Regions from separate parts of the Oceanobacillus alkalisoli genome, predicted to be linked through region 1. Evidence: predicted binding sites of a transcription regulator. Region 1 holds the regulator's gene; each other region holds the start of a gene.
The links. Region 1 encodes Rex, which represses fermentation and respiration genes when NADH is low (regulators of the CRP and FNR family bind a similar motif). Its sites were predicted from a motif close to TTGTGAAATATTTCACAA; they were not measured.
Positions count from the first base shown of each region.

Region 1 (10,616 bases):
TGTTTCTGTTGTTGAATGGGCAGAATTTATTAAAGACTATTTACCCGAAGAACGTTTAGAAATAGGTATTGAATATACAGATGATGACCAGGCAAGGAAATTGAAATTTAATGCATTTGGTGATCATTACTGCAGCATTTTATACAAGATGAAGGATTAGAGGTTACGAAATATGAATGTACTTGTCATTGATACATCAAATCATGTTCTCGGTGTAGCAATTATGAAAAATGACCAGGTGATTGGGCAAATCATGACAAATCTGACGAAAAACCACTCCGTACGCTTAATGCCGGCAATCAATCAGTTGATGGCTGAAGTGGGAATGGATGTCGAGGAATTAGATCAGATAGCTGTTGCGAAAGGTCCTGGCTCTTACACTGGAGTACGGATAGGACTTACAACAGCGAAGACACTTGCGTGGGCGCTTGGCGTCCCCATTGTTGGAGTTTCCAGTCTGGAGGCGCTCAGTTACCAGGGACGTTTTTTTGACGGGTTTGTTTGCCCGTTTTTTGATGCGCGCAGAGGGCTCGTTTATACAGGAGTTTATGAATGGAAGAGTGGACAGCTGACGAATCCGGTTCAAGATCAGAATACGTTATTCGTAAATGTTTTGAAAGATTTACAAGCGGAAGGAAAGCCTGTTTTATTTTTAAGCCCAGATATAGCATCATTTAAAGAACTGATTATGGAAACCTTAGGTGATTTGGCTGTTATGCCGGAAGGTCCTTATCATATTACCAACCCCGCACATCTAGGGCTTGCAAGTTTAACAAGGAACCCGGATAATATTCATACACTTGCACCAAATTACTTACGCTTAGCAGAGGCTGAGGCGAACTGGTTAAAAAACCAAAAGGAAAAAAAGAGCAATGGCTAAAATTGTGATACGCAAAATGGAAATCAAAGACGTGCCAGAAGTATTGAAAGTAGAGAAGTCTTCCTTTCCGGTCCCTTGGACATCGGATATCTTTTACCATGAATTAACAGATAATATGCAAGCATTATATTTTGTTGTCGATTATGGTGGTGAAATTATCGGTTATGCCGGGATGTGGATTGTCATAGATGAAGCACAAATTACAAATATTGCTATCTTGCCTGAGTACCGCGGGAAGAAAATAGGAGAGCAATTATTCCATCATTTAATGATGGCAGCAATTCGTATTGGGGCGGTACAGCTCTCTTTGGAGGTTCGAGTTTCCAATATCGTTGCACAGAGAATGTACCGGAAATTCGGACTTCTTCCTGGAGGTATCCGGAAGAATTACTATACAGATGATCAGGAGGATGCTCTTGTGATGTGGGTGAATTTAAAATGAAAAATGAAAAAATCATACTAGGTATTGAAACGAGCTGTGATGAAACAGCAGTTGCTATAGTGAAGAACGGTACGGAAATACTTTCAGACGTAGTTGCATCTCAAATTGAGAGCCATAAACGGTTTGGCGGAGTTGTCCCGGAAATAGCTTCACGCCATCATGTTGAGCAAATAACGATGGTGCTTGAAGAAGCGGTAGAGGAAGCAAACGTGGAATGGAAAGATATTGATGCGATTGCAGTTACAGAAGGGCCTGGTCTTGTAGGAGCTTTGCTCGTTGGTGTGAATGCTGCGAAAGCACTCGCTTTTGCGAAAAAGAAGCCTTTAGTCGGTGTTCAACATATTGCAGGACATATTTATGCTAATCGATTTGAGCAGGAATTTACATTTCCATTGCTTGCTTTAATCGTGTCTGGTGGCCATACCGAACTTGTGTTAATGAAAGAACATGGCGAATTTGAATTGCTCGGTGAGACGCTCGATGACGCCGCTGGTGAGGCTTACGATAAGGTTGCAAGAATGTTAGAATTGCCATATCCCGGAGGCCCTGAGGTAGATCGTTTAGCTGCACTTGGTAAGGAAACAATTGATTTTCCGCGGGCTTGGCTCGATGAAGGCAGTTATGATTTTAGTTTCAGTGGATTAAAATCTGCAGTTATCAATAAAATCCACAATGCGAAACAGCGTGGAGAAACGTTAAAAAAAGAGGACATTGCAGCAAGCTTTCAAGCAAGTGTAATTGAAGTGTTAACAACAAAAACATTACGAGCTGCTAAGGAGAAAAACGTGAAGCAAGTAATTGTTGCGGGCGGAGTTGCAGCAAATCGAGGTTTGCGTACGGAAATGCAAGTCCAGTTTGACGAAGCTGGAATTCCATTACTGATCCCTCCTCTAAATTTATGTACAGATAACGCTGCGATGATAGCTGCTGCTGGAACCATTGCTTTTGAACAAGGAAAACGGGATGGTCTTGATTTGAACGCAAACCCCTCCCTCGAACTCATTTAAGAACAAAGGTGGAAGCGTCCTTGCAGGTTAAGCAAGCGCTTGTCTTCGCAACGCTTCGGACTGTGATTACTCACCCCGCCGAAGAGCGTTTATACTAGCACATCCAGTAGTCGCAGCCACGTCCAAACTGTGTCTGTCAGGATAGAAGGTTGCTCCATATGTGATCGAACTTTCACTCTTTTCTTTGATATAAAGAAAACTAAGAAGATGATCGTGAGTCGATGCCCGCTTTCACTACTTGGGTATAAGAGGGGATAAGCCTTCTTTATCGATTGGACTGGAGTAAGTTTGAAAGTACAGTATCCCTTCTATAATCTTCTATGTTGCGAGAAAGAAATCCCCAGTAGTTGTGGAGTTTATTCACAACTTATGCACAGTCTTGTGGATACAATATCGAATCCTTCTTATACCACTGTTCATGATGTGAATAAAAATGGGATAAAAACTCCCGAAAACTGTGGATAATGTGGGTAGAATTGTTAATGACCATTATAGCGGGCTTTTTTCAATAAATAGCTTGTGGATAATGATTAGAAAAGTTAGATTTCAGAAAAAGAAGTATGGTGATGCAGCAATGACAAAAAAACAGTCCTATTATGTGCAAACCGATTTATTAATCTTAATCGTTTTATTTTTCGTGACCAGTCTTGTAGCTATTTATAATGCGGCACAGTTTGAGCAATATGAAAATGATAATTTTGTCTTTAAACAGATTGTTTGGTTTTCTGTAGGGCTATTATTTGCTGCGTCGGTGCAATTCTTGGACATGGAACAATTGTATAAAGGCAGTGTATATATTTATGCTGCTGGTATTTTATCGTTAATTATATTATATGTCAGTCCATCGTCAATTGCCTACTCCGTGAATGGGGCGAAGAGCTGGTTTAACAATATTGTTCCCGGCGTATCGATCCAGCCGGCAGAGTTCGTTAAGTTGACGACGATATTATATTTATCAGTTATTATCAGTAAGCATAAACAAAAGTTTGAAGAGAGTACGTTAAAGTCAGATACGATGCTCTTGTTGAAAATGGTAGGAATTACGATGCTTCCAGTCGGCTTGATTATGCTGCAGCCTGACTTTGGTACAGCGATGGTTTATTTGTTTATCCTTGGGATGATGATTATTTTTGCAGGAATCAGCTGGAAGATCATTCTTAGTTTAGTAGGGGTTGTCGGTACTTTTTTAGGGGCTGTACTTATTTTTATTGTCCAATTTCCCGCACTTGCTAAATTGGTAGTTGGACCGAGCAGACATTATCAAATCGACCGTATTCTAACATGGTTTGATCCGACACAATCGACCGATTCAGCTAATTGGCATTTTGACCGAGCTTACATGGGACTTGGTTCCGGACAGTTAACTGGGAAAGGTCTTGGCGGAGTCGAGGTGTATTACCCGGAAGCCCAGACGGATTTTATATTCTCAGTAGTTGGGGAGACTTTCGGATTTATTGGTGGATCTTTAGTGATTCTGCTGTACTTTCTGTTAATTTATAAGCTTGTATCGTTAGGGTTAAGCATGGATAAATTTGTTCCATTTGCTTCGTATTTCTGTTTTGGCTTCTTGAGTTTGATACTTGTACACGTGTTTCAAAACATCGGTATGACGATCGGAGTGATGCCGGTGACAGGAATCCCATTACCGCTCATCAGTTACGGGGGGAGTTCGGTGATGGCGACGATGCTCGGGGTCGGAGTTATTTATCGGATAGCTGTGGAATATACAATTCAGAATGATTATTTGTTTAAATAAAAAATGAGCACTCTGCTAAGAGGGTGCTCATTTTTATTTTAGTGGATAAATATAATGGTGTAAATGATGGAGCTTGAAAGGGGGTTATTTCAATCTGTTGCTAAAGCTTTCTGTAGCATGAGCTATGATGATGTGTGCTTGACCGTATTGGTCCATCGCTTGTTTGAAATTACTGAAGAATATTGATAACTTTTTCATTTATACTCCTCCTTTATCTTTACCTATAGTAAGCGTAATAGATAAGGCAATTCAACTCAATCCGAGTGAAATCGATAACATCTCTTAAGAAAACGTGAATATTCTGAATGGAAGCCTTGACATCTTTATTTATCGTATCTTATCGTCTGTTTCCTTCGTTTATAATAAAAAACGAGGAAAAGTTAGGTCCAACTTCTCCCCGTTTTATTTTCGATAGAGACAATCCGATTTCTCCTATTTTCCTCGCTTTGAATTCTGTGTTGTTATAGGAAATGACGAATTCTTCATCAAGCGCTGGAATATGTCGAAGCTCATGGATAAGAAATCCATTTAATGTATCAAAATCATGATTGGTAAACCGATGGCAAGCATTTCATCCAATTGATACAAGCCGATTGTCCTTTTAACCAAGTATTCATTTGTTCCGATTTCCTTGAACTCTTTGTTTATGTCTGGATGTTCCTTTAATAGAATATCTTCACTGGAAATTTCGCCGACAATCTCTTCCTCAATCGTTACTAAGCCTTCTGTTCCGCCATTTTCATCAAGAACGATTGCAATATGGGTGTTTTGCTTTTTCATACTGGCAAATAATTCATCAATCTTACGTGTTTCGATGACAAAGTGCGGTTTCCGTATTACACTTTTTTAGGATAAACTTCTTGTGACCGGTTTCTGGTTGTTGTTTTACCTTATTATCGTTTAGCCCGAAGAGTGCAATTTCAGAAGCGGCAAAAAATGCGTTAATGAGTATAAGAACGATAAGTGTTGCGATTGCTATTGTCATCTGGCCAACCTCCAATAAATTGTATTTTTACTCATCCGAATGAATTTCATAATTACCAAAGTCGGCTTTCCATCACCATCTGTAGTTGGGAACGAACCAACTCAACTACAGATGGTGATGGTGAAGCATTAAGTACGTATTATGAAATTCATTAATCCTGTAAATTTGCCCAACTCTCCATTAGTTCTTCTAATTTGTCATTCAGCTCGTTCACTTGTTTCGTTAATTCCAGTGCTTTCTCATGATCTTGGAATACTTCAGGCTTAGTCATTTCTTCTTCAAGGTTTGCAATTTCTAATTCCTTTTCTTCAATGGCAGTTTCAAGCTGTGCGATTTTTCTATCGCGCTTTCGTTTCTCGCTTTGTAGCTGTTTCTCTTCCTGAAAACTGCGACGCCTATTATCGGTGTTTGGCTTATCCTCTTTTTGCTGGGAAAGCCTGATAAATTCTTTTTCTTCTTCTGTTTTTTCAAGATAATAGTCATAATCTCCGAGATAAATCTTGATTCCATCCTTACTCATCTGTGCAACTTGGTCTGTAATCCGATTGATGAAATAACGGTCATGGGAAACGAAAAGAATTGTTCCAGGGTATCCCATGAGTGCTGCTTCCAGTACTTCTTTACTGTCGATATCCAAATGGTTTGTCGGTTCGTCTAGAATAAGCAGATTAGCTTTCTGCATCATTAGTTTCGCAAGGGCGAGTCTCGCTTTTTCTCCGCCACTTAACGTATTTACCGGCTTTAAGACATCATCTCCACTAAACAAAAAGTTACCCAGCACTGTTCTGATATCTTTTTCCATTACGAGCGGATATTCATCCCAAAGTTCCTGGAGGATTGTTTTATTCGAGGAAAGATCTGCCTGCTCTTGGTCGTAATAGCCAACTTTCACATTTGTCCCAAGCTCAAAGATTCCCTTTGTTGCCTGGAGTTTCCCAATAAGTATTTTAAGTAAACTCGTTTTGCCAACCCCGTTTGGCCCGATAAGAACGACCCGCTCCCCGCGTGTGATTCTTAGATTCGCCTGTTTAAAGGTATACTCTTCCTCGTCCGGATAACGGAGGGCGAGGTCTTCAATCTTCAAGACATCATTCCCGCTTCTCCTTTCTATATCAAAAGAAAAGGACATGGATGCCTCGTCTCCGAGCGGCCTGTCCATCCGTTCCATTCGCTCAAGCTGTTTCCGTCTGCTCTGAGCTCGTTTCGTCGTCGAAGCGCGGGCGATATTACGCTGGACGAAATCTTCCATCCGTTTAATTTCTGTTTGTTGTTTCTCGAACTCTTTCCGTTCCCGTTCATAATCAGCTGCTTTTTGTTCAAGAAATTTACTATATGTCCCGTGGTATTTCTTCGTCTGATGTCTTGAAATCTCATAGACTAGTGTTACAGTCTTGTCCAAAAAGTAACGGTCGTGGGAAACAATGACAATAGCCCCTGGATAGCTGTTTAAGTAAGATTCGAGCCAACCTAATGTTTCGATATCCAAATGGTTTGTCGGCTCGTCAAGAAGCAGAAGCTGTGGCTTTTGCAGGAGCAGCTTCCCAAGTGCAAGCCTTGTTTTCTGCCCGCCACTCAATTCACTGATCATCGTATTGTAATCATAATCTTGGAAATTGAGTCCATGCAATACCGCTTTAATCTCTGCTTCATACGTATAACCGCCGCCAGTTTCAAAGGCGTGCTGCAACCGATCATATTCTGTCAGTAAGTTTTGGTAATCAGCTTCCGAGAGTAAGTCGGTGGTTTGCAACTGCTCTTCTATATGACGTAATTTTCCTTCTTGTTTTTTTAAATCGTCAAATACCGTGACAAGTTCATTCCAGATTGTTTTACCGGATTGCAGTTCCATATGTTGGGAAAGGTATCCAATCGTCAGCTCTTTCGGCTTAATCAGCTCACCCGTGTCATAGGAGAGATCTCCAGCCATTATTTTTAATAAGGTAGATTTACCTGCCCCGTTTCTCCCGACAATCGCTATTCGATCGAGATCTTTTACCTCAAGTTTTACATTTGATAAAATGGTTTCCGAACCAAAAGATTTCGAAAGTCCATTCATTTGCATTAAAATCATACATTCACCCCATTATATGTATTGTAACGTAAATATCGACAGAAGGAAATTACTTGTGAAAATCATCACGACATTTTGTCCATTTTCTGTTAGAATAGACCATACAACTACTAAATAATTCGTATATCATGAAATGAGGAGCAGATATGAAACAAAATAAAATACCACAAGCAACAGCAAAGCGGCTTCCGTTGTATTATCGTTATTTAAACACTTTAAATCAACAAGGGAAGAACCGGGTTTCGTCAAAGGATCTCTCTGAAGCGATTAAAGTTGACTCTGCCACGATTCGTCGTGACTTTTCATACTTTGGTGCATTAGGGAAGAAAGGTTATGGCTATAATGTCGAATATTTGCTTGGTTTTTTCCGCAGTACGCTTGACCAGCATGAAATGACAGAGGTAGCTTTAATCGGTGTCGGTAATCTAGGTACCGCTTTTTTAAATTATAACTTTACAAAAAATAATAATATCCAAATAAAAATGGCCTTTGACAGTGATGAAAACAAGATAGGCCAAATTGTAGGTGGCGTTCCGGTTTATGCGATTGGTGAAATGATGGAGAGAATCGAGGGGATCTCCGTTGCAATTCTTACCGTCCCTGTATCAGAAGCAGATGCGATTACAGAGAAATTAGTGAAAGCAGGGATTGAAGGTATCTTGAACTTCACACCTGTTCGGATTACGGTGCCAGATAATGTACGCGTTCATCATATTGACTTAGCCGTTGAACTGCAGGCACTTGTTTATTTCTTGAAGCATTATCCACTCGAGTCAAACTAGGATATATACATAGAGAAACAGGAAATTGAAGAGAAACTGGAGAAAAATGTAGGGGTGTGGAAGACGTGTCGAATCGTAAATTATTGGCAGGAGTGCTGGTTATCTTCTCCTGTCTGTTTTTGGCGGCTTGCTCGGATGATTCAGAGAATGAGGAAACGGCAGAGCAAAACGTAGAAGCAACGGAAGATGTATTCTATTCTGTCTTGGAGTCTAATGTGAAGGCTTTGATGGAAAAAGACTTGGACGGTTATATGGAGACAATCCACCCGTATTCACCAGCTTATGACTCAACGGAAGAGACGATTCAAGAATTCTTTGAGTTCTCTCTCGATATCGAGCTGAACGATCTGGAAGTGAAAGAACAGTCAGATGACAGGGCAGTCGTTGCTTACGCGCAGCGCACCGTCGATAAGGACGGGAGCGAATTCGAGAACAATGAAACGATAGGGGAGCATGTTCTTCAGTTGGATGATGGAAAATGGAAGATTTATGAATCGGAAATTATCGAGGTTAATCCACTTCCTGCAGAAAGGGAAGCAATCGAAATAACTGGGGATTATGCAAATGAAATTACCAGTCTTCCAACACCATTTGAGGAAGAAGAATGGCTGCTTGCAAGCTACGAAGAAGGGGAAGGCGAAACAACAGCTGAATATATCCCAGTTGATGAAAACTTAGGAAATTACAGTGCAATCATCACTTATGATTACTATGAGAATGGTAACGAAATTAGTGGGCTTGCGAATTTCATCAGTGTACTGGAGTTAAGTTTAGAAGATATGACAACAGGTGAATTTGAATTTGAACGTTTCGGTGCAACGGAGAGCGAAGTGATGTATCAATTCCGTGTGGACGGAGATGCGACGGAGCCGAACCAAGAAGAAATTGGACGTATATTCGTTAAGGAAAATGATTTATATGTCGTACGTTATACGGTGATGGAAGAGTCGATTGAAGACGTTGATGAAATCATTGAGATGTTACAGGAAATACAATAGGAAAAAATGGAAGATGACTTTTGATATGAAGTCATCTTCCATTTCTTTATATGCAACTAAATAAAATAGTCTGCAGTTGTTCGAGCTGATCTAACATTTTTTGGATTTCCTCCGGTGTTAAGTTGTACTGCTTATAAACAACATAAGAATTCATCCCCGCGTGGACGATAATCGGAACAATAATCCGTTTTGTTTTTACATAAAGGAAAGCAAATACAAGTCCCATAGCGGTATACATAAGAAGATGGGAAAAATCTACATGAAAAGCAGCAAAGACAAGCGCTGATAGTATAGCGGCGAAAAAGAAGTTCATCCGCTTATAGAGGCTCCCGAAGATAATCTTTCTAAAAATTATCTCCTCAAGGATTGGCGCAATAATTGCTGGTACCAAAATAAAGAGTACATTTGTCCGGGCATATTCCATGATTCCCATTGTATTCTCCGATCCTGCTGGGATGCCGAGAATAAAGACTTCAATCATAGCGGCGATGCCTTGAGCAAAGAAAGCTAGAAACACCCCAAGGATCGACCAAAGAATCACAGAAGAAGCAGGGGAAGCATCTCGATGTGCCGGTTTCTGCATGTCTGGTCTCATCAGCCATAACGTAACGAGCATTCCAGCAGTAAAACTGAAGATCGTCCAATAAATCATATATTGTGAATAACTTTCAGGAAAATATAATTCAATATACAATGCCACCGGAAGCGCAGAAAACTGCATAATCAAATACGTAACAATCACATACCAATATCTCTTCGGCAAAACAAAACGACTCCTTTTATCATAAATTCACACAAACGTATTTTAACACAAATCGGGGCGGGGGGTCAGAGTATTGGTCCCACTTTTATCCCGGTGTAACCGTCCGTAAAATTCCCACCGAATGAAGTTTCACTTTATCTTATCTATACCCAATTATATGTATAAGTCTCCAATAATATCTATTTCCAACTCCTTTTCCAGATCAGAATTAAAAAATAGTAAAAAGACAGATACATTGCTTGCATTTTTTTAACTTATTACTTATTATATTAATTGTGATTAGCACTCGCTGCGGTTGAGTGCTAACAAAAAATAGACTTTAGAATCAAGGAGGAGTTCTAGATGATTAAACCATTAGGAGATCGTGTTGTTATCGAACTTGTAGAGCAAGAAGAAACAACAGCAAGCGGGATTGTACTTCCAGACTCTGCACAGGAAAAGCCACAAGAAGGTAATGTAGTAGCGGTAGGTTCTGGCCGTGTAACAGACAGTGGTGAAAAGATTGCTCTTGAAGTGTCTGAAGGAGACCGCATTATTTTCTCTAAGTTTGCTGGAACAGAAGTGAAATACGGCGGGAAAGAATATTTGATTCTACGAGAAAGCGATATTCTAGCTGTTATTTCATAATTTAAATTACCTATACTTAAGATACTTAAACATACATTTATAATTAAAACTAGGGAGGAATTGTAACCATGGCAAAAGATATTAAATTCAGTGAAGATGCACGCCGCGCATTAGCTCGTGGAGTAAATACATTAGCAGATGCAGTAAAAGTTACACTTGGACCAAAAGGACGTAACGTTGTACTGGATAAGAAATTCGGCGCACCATTAATTACAAACGACGGTGTAACAATCGCAAAAGAAATCGAATTGGAAGATCAATTCGAGAACATGGGGGCACAGCTCGTATCTGAAGTTGCTTCCAAA
Region 1 is NZ_JAKNRA010000028.1:2,473-13,088, reverse strand. It holds gene tsaE (tRNA (adenosine(37)-N6)-threonylcarbamoyltransferase complex ATPase subunit type 1 TsaE) at 1-160, shown strand, start outside; gene tsaB (tRNA (adenosine(37)-N6)-threonylcarbamoyltransferase complex dimerization subunit type 1 TsaB) at 173-880, shown strand; gene rimI (ribosomal protein S18-alanine N-acetyltransferase) at 873-1,322, shown strand; gene tsaD (tRNA (adenosine(37)-N6)-threonylcarbamoyltransferase complex transferase subunit TsaD) at 1,319-2,329, shown strand; gene L3V42_RS17685 (FtsW/RodA/SpoVE family cell cycle protein) at 2,904-4,085, shown strand; gene L3V42_RS18610 (hypothetical protein) at 4,423-4,584, opposite strand; gene L3V42_RS17680 (hypothetical protein) at 4,614-4,865, opposite strand; gene L3V42_RS17675 (CNNM domain-containing protein) at 4,888-5,070, opposite strand; gene L3V42_RS17670 (hypothetical protein) at 5,064-5,225, shown strand; gene L3V42_RS17665 (ABC-F family ATP-binding cassette domain-containing protein) at 5,222-7,141, opposite strand; gene L3V42_RS17660 (redox-sensing transcriptional repressor Rex) at 7,288-7,923, shown strand; gene L3V42_RS17655 (hypothetical protein) at 7,989-8,921, shown strand; gene L3V42_RS17650 (CPBP family intramembrane glutamic endopeptidase) at 8,968-9,684, opposite strand; gene groES (co-chaperone GroES) at 10,027-10,311, shown strand; gene groL (chaperonin GroEL) at 10,380-10,616, shown strand, end outside.

Region 2 (10,616 bases), on a different contig from region 1:
CCGGGGGACGGATGCGCATCCTAAGGGCACGGCTTCAGCCTCCTCGGAAGAAGTACGCTTCCTGCTCAGGTCTGGACACGTGCTTTTCTGGTAAGAGTCACCGTCCCCCGGGCAACTGAACTGGTTAGATGATTCTCTGAATAGAAATTGTTCCGTCACGATAAGGATTAAACTCCTGGAATATTAAACAGTGTTCAAAATTTGTCCTTTCCTGGTAGCAGTCCAGATACCTCGAGACTCCTGCGGGAGGATAGGCTTGGTGAGACCCCGCAGCGGGCTTGCCCGCGAGGAGGCTCACCAGCCGCTCAGCAGGTGCAAGAGGTGTCTGGACTGCGGACCTCCAGTAGGAAGTTTCGGGGTTTGGCGCACTTACGCTGTATGAAAGCAATCCGCTGGTCATTTCATATCTAGCCCAAGTACGAGTGCTTGATAGGGCTAAATTGCTATTTTTTTACGAAAATCGAGTAGATAAAAAATGGCACCTTTCCAGATATATGGAAAAGCACCATTAAAATATTAAAGCATCACTTTACACATATCATTCGTGAAAGCAACTGGGTCTTCAATTGGTAAGCCTTCGATTAGTAATGCTTGATTATATAATAGATTTGTATAAAGTTTCAATTGCTCGTCGCCTTGCTCTTTCGCTCGCTCCAATGCATTCATGATCTCATGATCCACATTAATTTCCAATACTTTATCTGCCTTAATTTGCTGGTCATCCGGCATGGAATTAATGATTTTTTCCATCTCAATTGAAATATCGCCATCTGCCGTGAGCACAACCGGATGGGATTTCAGACGTTTTGAAGCCCGGACATCTGTAATTTTATCTCCTAACATCTCTTTCATTTTCGTAAACAGGTCTTCGTGTTCCTTCGCTGTTTCTTTCTCCTCTTCCTTCTCTTGCTCATCTTGTTCAATGCCAAGGTCACCACTGGAGACGTTTCGGAATTCCTTCTCTTTATAGCTCATGAGCATGCGGATTGCGAACTCATCAATTTCGTCCGTGAAATATAGAATTTCATATCCTTTGTCTTTTACAAGTTCCGTTTGCGGAAGCTTATCCACGCGGTCAACGCTATCCCCTTGTGCATAGTAGATATACTTCTGCTCTTCTGGCATGCGCTCCACATATTCATCCAACGTAACCAATTTCTTTTCTTTCGATGAATAGAATAATAATAAATCTTGCAGCACTTCTTTATGCTGGCCGAAATCACTGTAAACCCCGAATTTCAATTGTTGACCAAAGGACTGATAGAAGCGTTCATAGGCTTCCCGGTCATTATTCAGTACTTGTTTCAGTTGCTGTTTGATTCGTTTATTAATGTTTTTCGCGATTGTTTTTAACTGACGGTCATGCTGAAGCATTTCCCGTGAAATATTTAGAGAAAGATCCTCGGAATCTACTAATCCTTTTACAAAACTGAAATAGTCCGGCAGCAGCTCTGGACTTTTCTCCATAATAAGAACCCCATTTGAATAAAGCTCCAGCCCTTTTTCAAATTCCTTCGTGTAATAATTATATGGGGCGCTCTCCGGGATATAAAGAATCGCGTTATACCGAACCGCACCATCAACGGATAGATGGAGATGTTTTAACGGTTTATCAAAGCCATAATGCTTCTCTTGGTAGAAGTTTTCATAATCTTCATCGGTAAGTTCATTCTTATTCTTCTTCCAGATTGGAATCATCGTATTCAAGGTTTCTTCCGTAGAAACATTCTCATATTCGTCTTCCGTACCTTCTTTTAACTTACTTTCCGTCACGTCCATTTTAATTGGATAGCGGATAAAGTCGGAGTATTTCTTCACAATTTGCTTGAGTCGATATTCTTCTAGGAATTCATCGTAATTCTCTTCTTCTTCATTTTCTTTGATTGTGAGAATAATCTTCGTACCGACTTCAGCTTTTTCTGCCGGTTCAATCGTGTAGCCTTCTGGTCCTGTTGACTCCCATTTATAAGCTTCTTCACTATCAACAGAACGACTGATAACAGTTACTTTTTCCGCAACCATGAAGGCCGCATAGAAGCCGACACCGAATTGTCCAATAATGTCATGGCCATCTTTAATTTCATTCTCTTGCTTAAATTGATGGGATCCGCTTTTCGCGATAATGCCAAGGTTGTTCTCCATCTCTTCTTTTGTCATTCCGATACCCGTGTCGGTTACGGTTAATGTTCGTGTATCTTTGTTCGGGTCAAGCTTGATGAAGTAACTGTCTTGATCAAACGTGAGCTTGTCATCTGTAAGTGCCCGGTAGTATAGTTTGTCGATTGCATCGCTCGCATTGGAAATTAACTCTCTCAGGAAAATTTCCCGTTGTGAATAGATCGAGTTGATCACCATATCTAATAGTTTCTTGGATTCCGCTTGAAATTCTCTTCTTTCCATAATCTCTCTCCTCTTTCGTTATAAGTATGTAAACTCGCACGTACTAATCCACCTAATTAAATACCATATCCTTTCTATGAAGTCAATCAACTTGGGTCTCCCTGCAAGCTTCCTGAATTCACGGTATACTGGGGATATCAAGAAGGAGGAATGACATGCTTAAAAATTGGTTGGAGCAGTCTGATTATACGGTCGTATTCACCGGAGCAGGGATGTCGACAGAAAGTGGCCTCCCGGATTTTCGGTCGGCAAATACAGGATTATGGACGAAAAAAGACCCCGCGCAGCTTGCAAGTACTGATGCACTCAATCATAATGTGGAAGAATTTATTGCATTTTATCGGGAGCGTGTCCTCGGTGTGAAGGAATACGGTCCCCATAAAGGACATTCAATCCTTGCAAACTGGGAACAGTCCGGCAAAGTAAAATCGATTATTACACAAAATGTCGATGGGTTTCATCAGCTTGCAGGCAGTAAGCAAGTTGCAGAACTTCATGGTACATTGCAAAAATTACATTGCGAATCATGCGGGCGCCAGTATGGTAGTGAGAATTATGTAAAAGAGGCGTTTTACTGCGAGGAATGTAACGGTGTGTTGCGACCTTCGATTGTTTTATTTGGAGAAAGCTTGCCAGTCGATGCGTTTGAATTTGCACTCCGGGAGACGGAGAAGGCAGATTTATTCATTGTGTTCGGCTCTTCGCTTACTGTCACACCGGCAAACCAATTCCCCATGCTTGCAAAAGAAAACGGCGCGAAATTGGTTATTGTGAATGCGGAAGATACACCGCTTGATGGGTCTGCAGATTTAGTTATCCAAGATAAGAAAATTGGTGTACTTTTGCAAGAACTGGATGAGAATCTATAAGAAAAAAAACAGACGCGGTATCCACTAATGAGAGTAGATACCGCGTCTTTCAATTCTATTTACTGGCTTTTTTCCCAACCTCTTCTCCTTTACGGCCTATACACCTTTAAATGCTTTTCTATAAACATCAGCCAGTTCTGTGACGAGAGGTAACTTTGGATTTGCCATTGTACATTGATCTTCAAAAGCTTTATCAGCTAAATGATCCACTTTCGCCTCAAATTCTCGCTTCGTGACCCCATTCTCTTCCATACTCATCGGGATATCCAATTCTTTTGCCAATTTAATAATGGCTTGGACAAGATTTTCTACCCCCTCTTCAGTCGTAGCAGCTGGTAAGCCGATTGCTTTGGCTATCTCTGCATAGCGTTTATCTGCAATGAAATGTTCATATTTAGGGAATGACACAAATTTCGTCGGCTTCGTTGCATTATAGCGAATGACATGAGGTAACAAAATGGTATTGGCACGCCCATGCGCGATATTGAATTCACCGCCCAGTTTATGTGCCAAACTATGATTTATCCCTAAGAAAGCATTGGTAAACGCCATTCCCGCAATGGAAGAAGCATTATGCACTTTTTCACGAGCCAATTCATTCGATCCATCATGATAGGCTTGTGGTAAGTATTCAAAGACAAGCTGAATCGCCTTAATTGCCAACCCATCTGTAAAGTCGTTCGCCATATTGGATACGTAAGCTTCAATCGCATGGGTTAAGACGTCCATTCCAGTGTCAGCTGTCACCGTTTTCGGTACACTCATCACAAATTGTGGGTCAATGATTGCGACATCCGGTGTCAATTCATAGTCAGCCAGCGGGTACTTTATATTATTCTCTTTATCCGTGATGACGGCAAAAGATGTGACTTCCGCACCTGTCCCGGAGGTTGTTGGAATCCCGACAAATTGCGCCCGTTTTCCGAGCTGCGGGTATTTATAAACACGTTTACGAATATCCATGAATTTCTGCTTCAAACCATTAAAGTCTGTTTCCGGATATTCATAGAATAACCACATCCCTTTAGCGGCGTCCATAGGTGAGCCGCCACCGAGAGCGATAATGACATCCGGCTCAAATTCTTTCATCACCTTTGCACCACGCATAACTGTTTCCTTAGAAGGGTCTGGCTCCACATCCGATATAATTCTGCAATGGACATAGTCCGGACGTTTTCTTAAATAATATAAGACCTTATCCACATATCCCAATTCGACCATCATCGGGTCCGTTACAATGACAGCCTTTGAGATATCCGGCATTTTCTCAAGGTATCGGACGGCATTCTTTTCAAAATATATTTTTGGTGGGATTTTAAACCACTGCATATTAACACTTCTTTTTGCCAGTTTTTTGATGTTATATAAATGAACAGAGCTCACATTGCTAGACACTGAATTTCCGCCATATGAACCACATCCAAGAGTCAGTGACGGGGTATACGCATTGTAAATGTCACCAATTGCCCCTTGGGAAGATGGCTGGTTGACAATCAAGCGGCCGGCTTTCATCCGCTGACTGAATGCATCGATGACCTGCTGATTTTCAGAATGAATGACAGCGGAGTGACCAAGTCCACCAAATTCCAGCATTTCCTCACATCGTCTGAGTCCTGTTTCTGTATTATTCGCCTTATAACAGGCAAGGACAGGGCTGAGCTTCTCCCGTGACAGCGGATAATCAGGACCCACACCGGTTAACTCAGCGACCAATACTTTTGTATTTTCCGGTACGGTGATTCCAGCCATGTTCGCAATGGCAGCTGCACTCATTCCTACAATTGCAGGATTGACAGAACACTTATTTTCATCAATGACCAGTTTTTCGACTTTTACCTTTTCCGTAGCATTTAAAAAGTAACAATTATGGGCAATCATCTCTTGTTTCACTTTTTCATAGATTGGCTCATCGATAATGACAGCTTGTTCGGAAGCGCAGATCATGCCATTATCGAATGTTTTGGATAAAATAAGGTCGTTGACTGCCCGTTTAATATGTGCAGTTTTTTCTATATAACAAGGGACATTACCAGGACCGACACCTAAGGCTGGTTTCCCGGAACTGTAAGCAGATTTAACCATACCGGCTCCACCTGTAGCTAGGATGAGCGCGATACCTTCATGTTTCATAAGTGACTGCGTTTTTTCCACAGCTGGTTGTTCAATCCACTGGATGCAGTGCTCAGGTGCTCCCGCTTTTAAAGCAGCTTCATAGACGACCTGCGCTGCTTTGGCGCTTGATTTTTGTGCCCCGGGGTGAAAAGCAAAGATAATCGGATTGCCCGTTTTAATTGAGATGATTGATTTAAACATTGTCGTAGAAGTCGGATTGGTAATAGGAGTAATTCCAGCAATGACTCCGATAGGTTCTGCAATTTCAACGATGCCTTCCATCTCATTTTCATGCATGACCCCTATTGTCCGTTCATATTTAATGTTGTGATAAATATATTCTGTTGAAAACATGTTTTTAATAATCTTATCCTCGTAAACCCCGCGTTTTGTTTCGTCTACAGCGAGCCTTGCCAATTCCATATGCTGCTCCATACCTGCTAAAGCCATTTCTTTAATCATGTTGTTAATTTGGTCTTGATCCAGCATTTTCATTTCTTTTAATGCCTTATTCCCTTTTTCAACTAGGGCATCAATGCTTTCGACTAATGATTTAACTTGTTTCTTTTCAGGCGCTTTGGTAGTCATCGTAAATCCTCCTCGTTTATTTGTGAAATATTGATCATTTTAATTTTAAAAAAAATGGCTTAATGCTTGCCAGCAAATTTCATTTAAAACCGGGAGAATAGTGTCTGTTCGTTTATGTTATAATCACCTCTTTATTGTGAATTGTTGAGCATGTTATTTTATAAAAATTCGTCTTTCGCTTTCAAAACTATCATAACATCTGGAAGCGCTTGCCGTTTTGGTGAATTGTGACAAACCAGTGAAACTATTCTAAATAGTTAGTTCTATTAACACTATGGTAAAGTGGTTTACTAAAATAGTTGGCAGCTCCCTTTTATATTTAATGAATTTCATAATACGTATTTAATGCTTCACCATCACCATATGTAGTTGAGTTGGTTCGTTCCCAACTACATATGGTGATGGAATAGCCGACTTTGGTAATTATGAAATTCATTCTGTTAACAAGATAAAGGAAAAGGTTGGGACAGTTATATCCCAACCTTTTCCTTTATCTTTATGCCATCCACTTAGGTGGTGTATTTTTATCCCAGTAAATTTCACCGAGGGTGTGGTGCTCTTTGAAATCATCTTTTTGAAGATGATAATGGAAATTGAAATAATAGCCTTCTAATGGGCGGTTATCACGGCGGACATGGAAGCGGACGATATCTTCTTCCGTCCGGTAATCCGTTACGTGAAAGATTCGCTCCCCGTAACCTTTTGCCGGTTGTTCCGTGATTCCATAATAACGGACAGCATCTTCTCCCGCTTCAACTGCTAGTTCTTCCAACACAGATTCCATTTTCGGCAAAATAACCGCAGAAAACTCGTCCTCTACCTGCTCAGCAATACGAGGACCAAACTTCATCAAGCTTTGCATTTTCGCCTGTTCTTGAAGCTTCCGTAAATAATCCGGTTCTGTCTCGATCTCAAGCATTGTTTCATAGTTTTCGAGAGTCGCTTCACTTGTACGGAGTTCAGTCGCTTGATCAAATTCTGTTTTTGAGGAGACACTATTCTTATTATTTTCGGCATCAATTTCTAGTAAAGCGGTCGGCGTATACATTCCGAGTGTTGCAATTGCAATAAGTGCAACGAGCGCTTTCTTCATCCATATCTTCATGAGCATCACTTCCCAATCATTTCCTTACTTTAATTTTAACATGTTATAGGCAGATGTCTATTGGGATAATGGTTTATTTCTTAAAATTTCTATTAATTTAGCGGAACAAATGCCCTGACCCTATTTCCTACACAGTCTCACTTTTTGGGCATAGGATATTGGAGCGAAATTTGTGAGGGGGAGTTTGTTTTGATTATTCATGTTGTGGAGCCAGGAGATAATTTGTATGCGTTACACGAACGATATCGGGTGAGCATGGCCGATTTATTGCGGGTAAATGATTTGCCGGATCCAGAACAGCTTGTTGTTGGGCTGGCTTTACTTATTCCGGTTAAAGGAACGTGGCATACGGTTCGGGCTGGAGAAAGCTTGTGGAGTATTGCTAATGATTATGGAATGTCTTTAAATCTAGTTTTAGAAGCAAATCCAGGAATTGATGCGGAGATACTCATGCCAGGACAGGAAATTTTCATTCCACTTCTACGTCATGAAGTGGCACCAGGTGAGACGCTCGCAAGTATTGCGAACCAGTATGGGGTATCTGTATATGCACTCGCCCAGGAGAATGCCCTCACGATAACCGAGCCTATCTTCACTGGCCAAATACTGTTTATCCCACGGGAAAAACCAATTATTGATGTCAATGCCTATTCCTACCAACAAGATGCTGCTGGCGCCCAGTCGATCCGTGAAGTTGGAGAGCTGCTGACAATTGTGAGCCCATTCGCCTATTTGATTCAAGCGGATGGAAGCTTGGAGCCTTTTCCGGATGAGCAGATGATTGCTGCAAGTTATGAGGAGAATATTTTGCCGATGATGTCGATTTTGAATTTCACCTCGGAGGAAGCCGGGTCCACCCTCACTCATACCATTCTAACGAGCGACGAACTGATGGATACATTATTGACGAATATTTTAAGGGTGATGAATGAAAAAGGCTACCGGGGATTAAATATTGATTTTGAAAATGTATTGCCGGAAGACAGGGAGCGTTTCAATAACTTTATTCAATTGGCTGTGGACCGGCTCCATCCAGAAGGCTATTTTGTTTCGACCGCTGTAGCACCGAAGACGAGCGCCGACCAGCCTGGATTATTATATGAAGCACATGATTATGCAGCCCAAGGAAGGATTGCCGATTTCGTTGTCGTGATGACATATGAATGGGGATACCGTCTCGGTCCGCCTCAAGCCATTTCACCGTTAAACCAAATGCGGCGGGTTATAGAATATGCCTTGACAGAAATCCCCTCGGAAAAAATATTCCTCGGTTTCCAGATTTACGCGCGGGATTGGAGGTTGCCACATGTGCAGGGGCAAGCTGCACAAACGTTCAGTCCTCAAAGGGCTGTGGAGCTTGCTACCGAATATAACGCAGAAATTCAGTATGATGAAGTTGCCGCTTCACCGTTCTTTCGTTATACGGATGAAGACGGCGTAGATCATGAAGTGTGGTTTGAGGATGCGAGAAGTGCTCAGGCAAAGTTTGATTTGGCAAAAGAATTCAATCTTGGCGGAATCAGTTATTGGGCACTCGGCTATCCTTTCCCTCAGAACTGGGAATTGCTGCGGGATAACTTTACGGTAAGAAAGCGGATTTAAAAAGAATAAGAGCGGAAACGCCCCAGAAGCAGATAAATTTAATCAAACTTTTCTTTTACTTGTAAGAAACATATCCCTTAATCACGTAAAAGATCTGATTTTCTGTTGTTTCGATAAATCAGAGAGCTCCTAATCAACTGAAGGAGCTGCCATTCCGCTGATTAGGTAGATTAGTAATGCCCTAATCGCCCGAAAAATCTGGCCGTCTGGTGCTTCAGTTGATTAAATGGTGACTAAGCCTGACAAAGAACGAACGGATAAATTTTCTTTCTCAATTGGAAGAGGCTGAAGTTTTAACTGACAATGCTCGCCCTACGAAAAACCGGCCATTTACCGGACACAAGAAAAGGACAGCTCGAACCAGCTGTCCTTATTCGTTTCCATTATAATTTTCCGTTCGATGGATAAATTCTTCAGCAGCACTGTAGCCTTGTTGTTTTAAATACCAGCTGTTTGCTGCTGCCTCAATTAAACCGGCAACATCTCTTCCCGGCTGAAGCTGAATTTTAATATGAGGAATTTCGACTCCCATATAACTCGTATATTCTGTCTTTAACTCAAGATCATTGTTCAGCTCATTATCTCCCCATTTGGTGAGCTCGATATCAAGCGCAATCCGCGTTTCATCCTGGAATGCTTTTCTTCCATAAACACGAACAATATTTAACAGACCTACACTTCTTAATGCAAGGAATTCTTTATTCATCTCATTGTGTGTTCCAAGGATCGTACGGTGACTAAGCTTTCTAAGGACGACGATATCATCGGCAACAAGACGATGACCCCGACCGATTAGCGTATAAGCGGTTTCACTTTTTCCTATTCCCGATTCACCGCGCAAGAGGATTCCAATCCCGAATACATTGAGGCAAACACCCGGTACAGCAATCTCCTCTGCTAGAGCTCTACCCAAATAAGCGTCCAATTTAGCGATGAATTCATATGTAGAATCATTCGTTCGGAGTAACGGAATATTCTCCTGGTTGCAATACTGTTCGAGATAGGTCAATTCTTCTTGTCCCCGCGTTACAATAAAGCAAGGAGGATGGTAATTTACAATATTGCCGATTCTTTGTTTTCTTTCTTCCACACTAAGCGATTTCAAGTAATTTATTTCCGTTAATCCGAGAACTTGCACGCGTTCCGTCGGGAAAAAATCAAAATAACCGATAAACTCAAGTCCTGGCCGGTGTGATTTATTCTTTGATACTTTTCTGTCAAGACTATCTGCCCCTGCAAGAATTTCCAAGGATAATTCTTTGGAAATTCGTTCTACACTAATTGTTTTCACTTTTACACCTAATTTCTCTTTTTCTAATATGTTTCCGTTTCAATGATAGTTGGATCTATTATACAATATATTGCGGCGTATAGTAAGGGGGCTCGGTAATTTAATACAAATACTAAAAACCAGGTCAACACTTTGAAAACCTGGCTTTCGTCTTATTTTGTCAGATCCACTCTCTTACTTACCATGTACATGATGAACCCACCGATTGTCATAGATAGCAGTTCCCCTAGGGCAACCGTGAGATAAGTCATCCAAAATGGAAGATTGAATAGGATATAAAGCTGCACAGCGACGGTAAACATCGATAACGTAAAAATAATAGCTGTAACAACAAATTTAGCTTTTACATTTTTTATATTTTTTGTCAGAGCCCGGGCCGCGAGCAGTACTGCAAGGGTCGCAAGTCCGCCGATTGGCACATCGATAAACCACATCGGTGACATGAAGTTCGCAATCACAACACCCAAGAAAACCGCGACAATATATCGTTTGTGAAATAGTGCCAGGTAATTGAACATTTCAGATAGACGGAGCTGGATTGGTCCAAAGCTAATGACAGATAAAATGAGGGTGACCGCCATATATAATGCGGAAACTAATGAAATTTTCACTATACTTCTTATGGAAGTCAGTGACTCTTCGTGTGCAA
Region 2 is NZ_JAKNRA010000001.1:1,004,570-1,015,185, forward strand. It holds gene htpG (molecular chaperone HtpG) at 517-2,400, opposite strand; gene L3V42_RS04475 (NAD-dependent protein deacylase) at 2,556-3,269, shown strand; gene adhE (bifunctional acetaldehyde-CoA/alcohol dehydrogenase) at 3,366-5,969, opposite strand; gene L3V42_RS04485 (YpjP family protein) at 6,466-7,074, opposite strand; gene L3V42_RS04490 (LysM peptidoglycan-binding domain-containing protein) at 7,264-8,676, shown strand; gene hprK (HPr(Ser) kinase/phosphatase) at 9,047-9,967, opposite strand; gene L3V42_RS04500 (QueT transporter family protein) at 10,120-10,616, opposite strand, start outside.
Region 2: the regulator Rex is predicted to act here: its motif matches at 5,990-6,007, upstream of adhE (bifunctional acetaldehyde-CoA/alcohol dehydrogenase).

Region 3 (10,616 bases), on a different contig from region 1:
CAACCCGTTTCCCAACCAAATCTTCAATTGTTTCAATACCAGCATCTGCTCTCGCGACAATTTGGACGACATTCGGGTACAGCGTGGCAATTTGTGTAATCCCTTCTAGTGGCTCTGAGAAGCTTTCTTCCCCATTCAAGGCCTGACTCAGTGCATCGCTCATAACAAACGCCATTTCTACTTTTTCATCCGCCATTAGATTCAAATTTTCAGCGGAAGCCCCTGTTGTCTGGGTACGAGAGTTGACATCATAAGTTGACGTGTAAATATCCGCAAGTGTTGTAGCGATAATATTATATGGACCAGACGCCCCGCCCGTAGCGATGGTCACAATATTTGCTTCAAGTCCGGCAGAATCCCCACTCCCGCCGTCACTACTATTCGCGTCGTCTCCTCCATCATCCCCACAGGCTACAAGCACAATTGATAGAATACCGATGACTAGTAAACCAAACCATTTCTTTCTCATTTCTGATCCCCTCTCCCCTTCTTTCAAATACCTTCAGTTTATAAAGCGCTTTCATTATAATGTCTTGGTAATATTTTGTCAATTACAAAGTATTACTTCATTTAAATAAGCTATATTAAGTTGAACTAAATATTTTATCAATTGTTTTCCTTGTCATTATGACTTGGTAGGAGAACACTATTAGACACGAGCAGTGGCAAATTCATGAAATTGTCTTATAGGTGAGTGCTATTAGACAATGGTCGGCTATATATCTATGAATCTGTCTCATAGATGAGTTCTATTAGACACAATCGACTGCTTTTTCCATGAATCTGTCTCAGAGGGGTGTTCTATTAGACACAATCGACTGCTTTTTCCATGAATCTGTCTCAGAGGGGTGTTCTATTAGACACAATCGACTGCTTTTTCCATAAAACTGTCTCAGAGGGGTGTTCTATTAGACACAATCGACTGCTTTTTCCATGAATCTGTCTCAGAGGGGTGTTCTATCAGACACAATCGACTGCTTTTTCCATGAATCTGTCTCATAGATGAGTTCTATTAGACACAATCGACTGCTTTATCCATAAAACTGTCTCAGAGGGGTGTTCTATTAGACACAATCGGTTACTTTATCCATAAAACTGTCTCCTAGATGAGCTTTATCGAACAAAAGCGAATTTAAACAACATAACTTTCTAATAGATGGATCCGTTCCTATTACAGGAGTGAAAACTTCAGTTTCAACATATATAGCTTTTATTTATTCAAGTATGGTATGTTTACCACACAAAAATAGAGGTGCTCTGACACCCCTAAGTTAATCACTTTCTTTCCTATAATCTACACTTTCTCCTTCTTCTCTCTCGTCACAACATGAAGAGCTAATGCAACAAATAAAAATCCACTAACAAAGTTCCCAATCGTAACAGGAATTTGGTTCCAGAACCACCAGTCTGCCAAACTAACATCTGCACCGACCATCATTCCTGCTGGGATAACGAACATATTAACAACTGCGTGTTCAAATCCTTGCGCAAAGAAAATAAAAATTGGTATCCACATTGCAGCAATTTTACCAAAAGTAGAAGTAGATGTAGCATTCATCACCACTCCCAAGGTGACCATGAAGTTACAAAGCATTGCTTTCACAAATACAACAACCATGCCATCCATGCCAATTGCTTTATAATCTAGTGTTTTACTTTCCGCTACTGCAATCAGCTTTTGAATCATAATAGACTCATCGATATTACCAAAATAAGTAATGGTTATCACATACAATGCCGCATAGATGAGGCTGCCGGCTAAGTTTCCGATGAACGCCCAAGTGAAATTATGAGCAATAGATGATATCGGAATTTTTTTGCGGAATCGAGCTACCGGAAGCACGGCAAAAGAGCCTGTAACCAATTCAAGATTCAGTAATAAGGTCATTACAAATCCTGTCGGGAAAATAAGTGCGCCGACAATATCTAATCCAGTTTGTGTCGCTCCAGTGAATGCCAATGTTGTCGCATATCCTAATAATGCACCAGCTAGCATCGCTTTAATCAAAATATGGCTTATTGATAACTGTGACTTATTCACTCCAGCTGTCGCAATAGACTCGATTACTTGATTCGGTTTTACGTAATCCATATGCATCTATCCTTTTCATTTTAATAGTTATATGTTCATAACTTCACATACAAGAGCACTAACTTAAGTATAAACTATTTTTGGATAGATAAGTCTGACAGATTTGTGACTATATCTCTTAAACTCAAATCATTAATGAAGACAAAAAAAGCTGGAACTGATCTTAACTAAACTTCAGTTCCAGCTCTATAAAAATTATACGCAAAACCATCCACTAAATTAGAGTTGTTAATTAATCACTTCTGCCGTATCAAGGCTCAAGTGTTTACGAACCGTTCCGTGCGGGTCAATGACATATTTTCTTGCTGCTCCGCCGTCAAACTGTTTATATCCATCTGGGGATTCACCCATAGAAATGACCGTCGCGTTCACCACTTTCGCAATTTGTGCACGGCCACTTAAAATCGCCTGCATTAAATCGCGGTTGTATTTCATTACAGGCGTTTGTCCCGTAACAAAATGATGTGCTTTTGCGAAACCTAATCCAAAGCGGATTTTCAGTGTTCCTTCTTTCGCCTCTGCATCAACCGCACCCGGGTCACCTGTAACATACAATCCAGGAATACCGAGTCGTCCTCCTGCTCGCGTTATATCCATAATGGAATTCAATACTGTTGCAGGGGCTTCCCCGGCATCTTTGCCGTGTCCGCTCGCCTCAAAGCCTACCGCATCAACCGCACAATCAACTTCCGGAACGCCTAGAATTTCTGCGATTTGCTCACCGAGATCATCATGGTCTCTTAAGTTAACCGTTTCACAGCCAAAGCTTCTCGCTTGGGCCAACCGTTCTTCATTCAAATCGCCTACAATAACAACCGATGCACCAAGCAGTTGTGCAGAATGCGCTGCAGCAAGTCCAACTGGTCCAGCTCCTGCTACATATACCGTCGAGCCCATTTTAACTCCCGCACTATAAGCACCATGGTATCCAGTCGGAAAAATGTCCGAAAGCATCGTTAAGTCAAGAATTTTATCCATCGCCTTATCCCTATCAGGGAATTTTAACAGCTGGAAATCAGCATATGGAACCATCACATATTCGGACTGACCACCGACCCAGCCTCCCATATCTACATAACCGTATGCAGAACCAGGGCGATCCGGATTCACATTCAAGCAAATATGCGTGTCTTGCTGGCGGCAATTGACACAACGCCCACAAGCAATGTTGAATGGGACAGATACAATATCACCTTTTTCAATGAATTCTACGTCACTTCCAACTTCTATCACTTCTCCCGTAATCTCATGCCCCAACACCAAACCACTTGGAGCGGTCGTTCTTCCGCGAACCATATGCTGGTCACTTCCGCAAATATTCGTTGCAATCACTTTTAAAATAACTCCATGATTACACTTCCTTCCGACGTTCAGCGGGTTAACACCTGGTCCATCACGGAGAACAAGATCCGGATAACCGATATCCTTCACTTCCACCTCTCCTGGCTTGGAATACACTACTGCTTTGTTTGACAAACGAATCACTCCTTAAAAAAATTTTATAAGGATGTCTATCATGTAGGCATTGCTCTCTGAATTCGATTATATCAGGGTTAAGCAAAAATTCAATTAATTTTAATTTACATGAATTTACAAAATATAACACCATAATGTCTGTTAAGACGAAAATTTTGTTGAATATACCACAAAAATGTAAACAAAAAACTAGAACTGCAATTTATTCCAGCAGCCCTAGTTTAGTTAAAATCTTACTTCACCATATGTAGTTGAGTTGATTCGTTCCCAACTACATATGGTGATGGAAAAGCCGACTTTGGTAATTATGAAATTCATTCCCTTATATAATTTCTTTTTCTGAAATGATTACACCGTCTTCATCCGCATAAACGAAACTCCCCGGTCTCCATTTTACATCACCAAAAGTAAACCTCACATTCCGTTCGCCAATTCCATTCTTTTTACTTTTAAGCGGATTTGTTCCAAGTGCCAAAATCCCGACATCCATCGTAGCAAGATCTCCGGAATCACGGACACAGCCGTTAATAATCACACCAGCAAGCCCGCGGGTAACCGCAATCCCTGCTAATCGGTCTCCCATAAGTGCACAGTTCCTTGACCCCCCGCCATTTACGACAATGACAGAACCAGCTGGCACTGATTCAAGCGCTTCTTCGAATAAAACATTATCTTCATACACATGAACCGTTTCAATTTTCCCCGAAAAACGGTGCCGCTTCCCGAAAGAACGAAAGTCCATTTTACATACCTGGACCTCACTTGCATGGTCATCACAAATGTCTGCTGTTTTTAAATTATCCATTAACTATTCCCCCTTTTGCTGATTCCTTCCTTATTAGCGCGGATTCCTGCACATTCCTGGAATGAGAAAGATATCGACGAACATCCATAGCCAAAGAATGCCAAGCGGAATGTAGCCGATTAAGATCCACTGCGTTGCCCACCCAGTTACCCCTAATAATAACTGCATAATTCCAGTTGCTACTCTTCCAGTGTAGAACCGATGAACTCCAATCTGGCCGAAGATGAGCCAGAGGATATATGCTAATGCGATACTTTTCTGATGCATGATGTTACCTCCTGTTTGTCTATCTGCTCCTTTAACAATAAACCGTATCCTAACTTATATTATTCCACCAGCACCATCCTCTAAACCTCCAGTTGACCAATTCAACAACATTTGAGTGACATGAGGAACTTCAATAGTTACCATATTAAAATCGTATCGTTTTACAGGCAGGCTTGAAAGCGGAAGAAAGAACTATTTCCCAAAAAATTCCGAAAGAAGAAAGACTCATACCATATGGATTTTTTACCGAACGTCCACATTACCACCACTTAACACACTAACGATATTTTTATCTTCCACTCCTAATTTCCCGCTCATCGCTGCAGCTACCGTAACGGCCGCTGACGGTTCAATAAGTTGCTTCATCCGTTCAAGAACAAGGATTTGTGCCTCTTTAATTTCATCCTCTGAAACGAGAACAATATCATCCACATACTGCTGAATAATCGGATAGGTCATGAATCCTGGTTTACTTGCCCGAAGCCCATCTGCAATCGTAGATGATCTAGGAATCTTCGTGATTTCCCCACTTTTTAATGACAAATACGTATCATTTGCGATTTCCGGTTCCACCCCAATTACTTTCACATTCGGCTTACTCTGCTTAATTGCCGTTAGAATACCAGCTATTAGCCCACCGCCACCAATTGGAACAACAACCACATTAGCTTTAGGTAGCTGAGCAAGTATTTCCAGACCGATTGTTCCTTGTCCTGCCATTACAAATGCATCATTATATGGTGGTATAAATACACCGTTCTTTTCTTTCGCAAGCTCCTTTGCCCGAGAAATCCGCTCCTCTGAAGTCGTACCGAACGTTTCAATCTTCCCGCCATATGTTTCAATTGCTTGACGTTTCGTATCCCGGACATCTTCCGGTGCAACAACCGTAACCGGCACCCCGAGCTGCGTTGCAATATAGGAAACCGCCTGTCCATGGTTTCCACTGGATGCCGTTGTGATATACGCCGCTTTCTCCCGGACCATCTTCTTCACTTTATTCGTCGCCCCACGAATTTTAAATGATCCCGTTTTCTGCAAATGCTCCGCTTTAAAATACATTCCATTTCCACAGATTTCACTCAGGCTGCGCGAATGTAAAATTGGTGTCGTATCAATCACATCTTGAATATCCCGCTTCGCCTGTAATATGTCGTGAACAATTATCATAAGTTAATCCCTCCTCATCAAACGTGAAAATATTCTTAAATGTCATTATAAGCGATAGAGGAAGCGATTGCACGACTTGAATTTTTGGGCAATTTAGTAAGCATCAATAGGATTTTGAAACCAAAGTAAATATAAATGAAATCATTTAGGAAAACTATGAACCCCTTTATATCTCCATCACTCTCTATTCATAGAATTGAACTTACGTACAACAAATACGAAACAGTACAGGTTTCGCCCAAAGAAATAAAATTCTGTGTAGAGACGTTACAAGAAAAGAATCCAGATATTCAAATTAAAGAACACTAAGTTAATGAATTTCATAATACGTATGTAATGCTTTTCCATCACCATATGTAGTTGAGTTGGTTCGTTCCCAACTACATATGGTGATGGAAAAGCCGACTTTGGTAATGATGAAATTCATTCAAGTAACTATTACATAAAATAAAGTGTAAAACGTTTGGAATATTATGTTATCATTTAAGTATAGAGATAATGAGTTAGCGGGGAAGTTTGGTTTAAGAGCAGGGTATCACAGCCTATTACCCAAAAAATAAGTTAAAAGAGGGGAAGATAAGTATGTTTGAATCCATATTTGAAAAAGCTTTAGTAGGAGAACCACTTTTGGTTTTAAAGATAGTCAACCATTAGATGATTATCATTCATCAGCATGCGAAAGAAGGATGGAGACTAGTACAAATTTTTTCCCCAAGCGTAGATAGTCATAAAGGAGTCTCGTCGACTTATTTTGAATTAATCTTTGAAAGAGAGATATAGGTTTAATTGATATTAAAACAAACGTTGTTGTGCAAAACCTATAATAAAAGCTGTTGTATTTTCTTAGATGAAACCTTGTTACAAAGATGCGATGGTAAATGTTTTATTGGAGAACAATACCAACGACTAAATAAATGATTAAATCATATACCAGAAGATTAATACACCACAAGGAGGAATCGGTATGGGAGACCAATTTTTTGTTGGTTGGGGAACTCTTACCCTTATTAACGCTGGATTGGCACAAGGGAAAAACAGATCGGGGCTTAATTGGTTCTTTATTTCTTTGTTCCTTGGACCAGTAGCAACACTTATATTAGTGACCTTAGAAAAGCTGCCAGAAGAGGAAGATCATAATTTTGTCGATGAAGATTGAATATTTCTGCAACCAGGCGCTTTTCTCAATCGACTTAAACTTACATTTTATTTTTATGAATTCAAACAATCCAACCCCTCCCCACTTCATTTTACTTCACAGCTTTATTTCTGTCATTTTAAATATAAAAATGCGTGGGGCTTACACTTTTTCAGTGTAAGCCCACGCTCCCAGCCTCTTTTATTTCTAATAAATTTTTACGCCAATATTTCCTTTGATTTTCTCTAAAAAATAGTTGACTTGCTTTTTTGTCCGGTTCAGTACATCTTCGTCAACAATAACACGATCCCCTGTCTTATCAATGTCACTGTCTTTGTAATAAAGTCCTTTTAAATTTTGAGCTTTCATCGTCGCCAGTAACGGTTTCAACGCATAATCGAGCGCCAATAAATGAGAAGAACTGCCACCTGTCATGACAGGTAGTACATACGTATCTTGTAAAACGTCTTGCGGCAAGATATCGAATAATGCTTTTAGTACACCAGAATATGAAGCTTTATATACCGGTGAACCGACAATTATTCCATCCGCTTTTTCTAACGTCTTGGCGATTTCCTTTATTTTCGGACTGTTGAAGTTTGCAAAAAGCAAATCCTCTGCATCGATATCTTTCACGGAAATATGCTTAACGGAATATCCTTCCTCTTCCGCAAGGTCGCCTAAATAATAAAGGATGCGTTCCGATCTTGATAATGCAGATGGACTGCCTGACACAATTACAATTTGACTCATTCATCATCCCCCTTTTCGCTTATCAACGTGACCCTATGACACTCAAGCACGGTTTACTTAGTTGCTAAAGCCTTTTCCAAATGCTCAATCCCGACTTCTGTCACCGCTTGAAACACATTTCCTTTGCCGATTTCAACAACTGGAACATGACGCACGCCATATTTTGCTTCCAAGATATCCCTGCGATCATCATTTTCTGTCACATCAATCGTTTCATAAGCTAAATTATTTTCCTCCAAATAACTTTTTACCTCATTACAATAACTGCATCCTTCTTTCGACCAAACGACAATGGATTGCTGTTTTGCCATCTTTATCCCTCGCTTAAATTAGTTTAATGAATTTCATAATACGTATTTAATGCTTCACCATATAGCCGACTTTGGTAATGATGAAATTCATTCAGTTGTACATATAATCTATATTTTTTTATTGTGATGTTTCAGCTTGCTTCCGGTATCGATTTTCGATAAATGGTAAATTTAGATTTCCGCGCAGTGTATCACTTTCATAGTTGCGGTTGAAATATCCTTTTTCCTCTAATATTGGAACGACAAAGTTTAAGAAATCGTCATATTGCTTACCCATTACATACAGATTAATGACGAAACCATCCGCAGCTTCGTGATCAACCCACTCGATCATTTTGTCAGCTACTTGTTCATACGTACCGATAAACTCACTTTTCGGAGTCGCAACACGTAAGGCAACTTCTCTTAATGTTAAGTTTTCCTGCTGTGCCATCGCTTTAATTTGATCTGTCGTTGATTGGAAACTATTTTTCCCTACATCGCCAATGTCTGGGAAAGCTTCATCCAACGGAAACTGACTGAAATCAAAATGATCGAAGTAACGTCCGAGATAATGTAAAGCTTCCTCCGTACTAATTAAGTTTTTTATTTCGTCGTATTTCGCTTCCGCTTCTTCCTCAGTTGCACCAATGATTGGAGAGAGTGACGGTAAAATAGCAACGTCATCGCGTTTCCTGCCATTTTGAACTGCTTGATCCTTTAGGTCACGATAATATTCTTGGGCGCTTTCCAATGTCGCCTTATTCGTGAAAATGGCCTCCCCATGTTTCGCTGCAAAAGCGATTCCTGTTTTCGATGCCCCTGCCTGGAATATAACCGGCTGCCCTTGTTTCGAACGATCGATATTTAAAGGACCATGCGCTTTAAAAAACTCCCCCTCATGGTTTAAGCGGTGCATCTTATCCGCATCGAAAAATTGGCCTGTTTCACGGTTCCTGACAAATGCATCATCTTCCCAAGAATCCCATAATCCTTTCGCAACTTCCAAATATTCATCTGCCATTTTATAGCGTAAGGAGTGGTCTGGATGATTCCCTTTATTGAAGTTTGCAGCCGTTCCTTCAAGTGGTGTCGTTACAACATTCCAACCAGCCCGGCCACCGGAAATTTTATCCAATGATGCAAATTGCCGCGCGATATTAAATGGTTCACTGTACGTTGTTGATACCGTTCCGACTAAGCCAATTTGTTTTGTTACAGCAGCAAGTGTTGCTAATAAAGTGATGGGCTCAAAGCGATTTAAAAAATGGGGAATCGATTTTTCATTAATGTGTAATCCATCTGCAATAAATATAAAGTCCATCCCCGATTTTTCGGCTTTCTGCGTTACGTTGATATAATGTTCTAAATTGATACTTCCGTCTACCGGAACATCTTCTGATTTCCAAGAGTTCATATGGCCGCCCGGACCTTGGATAATAACACCAAGTTTCATATTTTTCTTAGACATTTCCTCCACTATCCTTTCTTATTGCTCATCTTCCAGTAAATCCACACCATACCATTTCACTGATAGCTCAGAGAGAGTGCCATTTTCCTTAAGTTTCTCTATCGTATTATTAATCTCTGAAATTAACGCATCATTTTCCTCTGTCTTTTTAAATGGTAATGCGACAGGCTGATCTCCAAATGGTTCACCAACAATTTCAAGCGGAATTCCTTTGTCATTAATTTGCGCTAACAAAATCTCTCTCCCTGATACGAACGCATCTACCTTGCCATTTGCAACATCTGTAAAAATGACGTCATTCGATTCAAATGTGACAATTTCATAGTCACCGTCTGGATAGTTCTCTTGCAACACATTTCCATAGTTTGATCCCAGCACGTTCGCTATCGTTTTTCCACTTAAATCATCTAATGATTGGATATTCTGGGTCTCTGTTCCTGATGCAATGACAGTTTTGGAGTTGTAATATGGAGTGCTAAAATTATAATGCTCTCCTCTTTCCTCTGTTGCGGCAAAGTTTGCTACCGTATCTACTTTCCCAGATTCCAAATTGGCTAAGATGCCATTCCAATCTGTTAACACCCATTCTATTTCATAATCCATTTCGTCAAATATAGCTGTTATAACATCGACACTAAACCCCTTTAACTCATCAGCTTCTTTAAAGTATTGTGGATAACCGTCAGGCCCAGCACCGATCTTTACAACCTTTGCTCCTGCTTCTGCCCCCTCACCGCTAGAACAACCTACTAAAAGGGACAAAAATAGCACACTCATTAACAAAACTAACTTTCTCATTGACTTCTCCTCTATTTCTTGTTTTCTACTGTTCATCTTCCAGTAAATCTACACCAAAGTATTCCAGTGATATTTCCGAGAACTTTCCGTCTTCTTTCAGTGCCTCTATTGCTTTGTTTAAATCAGCAATTATTGCATCATTTTCTTCTGTTTTCTTAAATGGCAAGGCTACTGGCTGGTCGCCAAAAGGTTCTCCTACAATTCGTAACGGTAAGTCTCTTTTACTGATTTGCGCCATTAAATGTTCTCTGCCATGTATGATGCCTTCAACCTTGCCTGATCCGGCGTCCGTATAAATGACGTCCGTTGATTCATACGTAACAGGTTCATAATCTAAATCTGGGTATTGTTCCTTTAAT
Region 3 is NZ_JAKNRA010000001.1:333,826-344,441, forward strand. It holds gene L3V42_RS01535 (TAXI family TRAP transporter solute-binding subunit) at 1-469, opposite strand, end outside; gene L3V42_RS01540 (formate/nitrite transporter family protein) at 1,295-2,092, opposite strand; gene fdhA (formaldehyde dehydrogenase, glutathione-independent) at 2,321-3,568, opposite strand; gene rraA (ribonuclease E activity regulator RraA) at 3,891-4,373, opposite strand; gene L3V42_RS01555 (TM2 domain-containing protein) at 4,407-4,640, opposite strand; gene L3V42_RS01560 (threonine/serine dehydratase family protein) at 4,884-5,810, opposite strand; gene L3V42_RS18440 (PH domain-containing protein) at 5,946-6,119, shown strand; gene L3V42_RS01565 (DUF4177 domain-containing protein) at 6,465-6,590, shown strand; gene L3V42_RS01570 (hypothetical protein) at 6,775-6,966, shown strand; gene ssuE (NADPH-dependent FMN reductase) at 7,153-7,698, opposite strand; gene L3V42_RS01580 (glutaredoxin family protein) at 7,752-8,009, opposite strand; gene L3V42_RS01585 (LLM class flavin-dependent oxidoreductase) at 8,128-9,459, opposite strand; gene L3V42_RS01590 (transporter substrate-binding domain-containing protein) at 9,478-10,257, opposite strand; gene L3V42_RS01595 (transporter substrate-binding domain-containing protein) at 10,283-10,616, opposite strand, start outside.
Region 3: the regulator Rex is predicted to act here: its motif matches at 2,124-2,141, upstream of L3V42_RS01540 (formate/nitrite transporter family protein).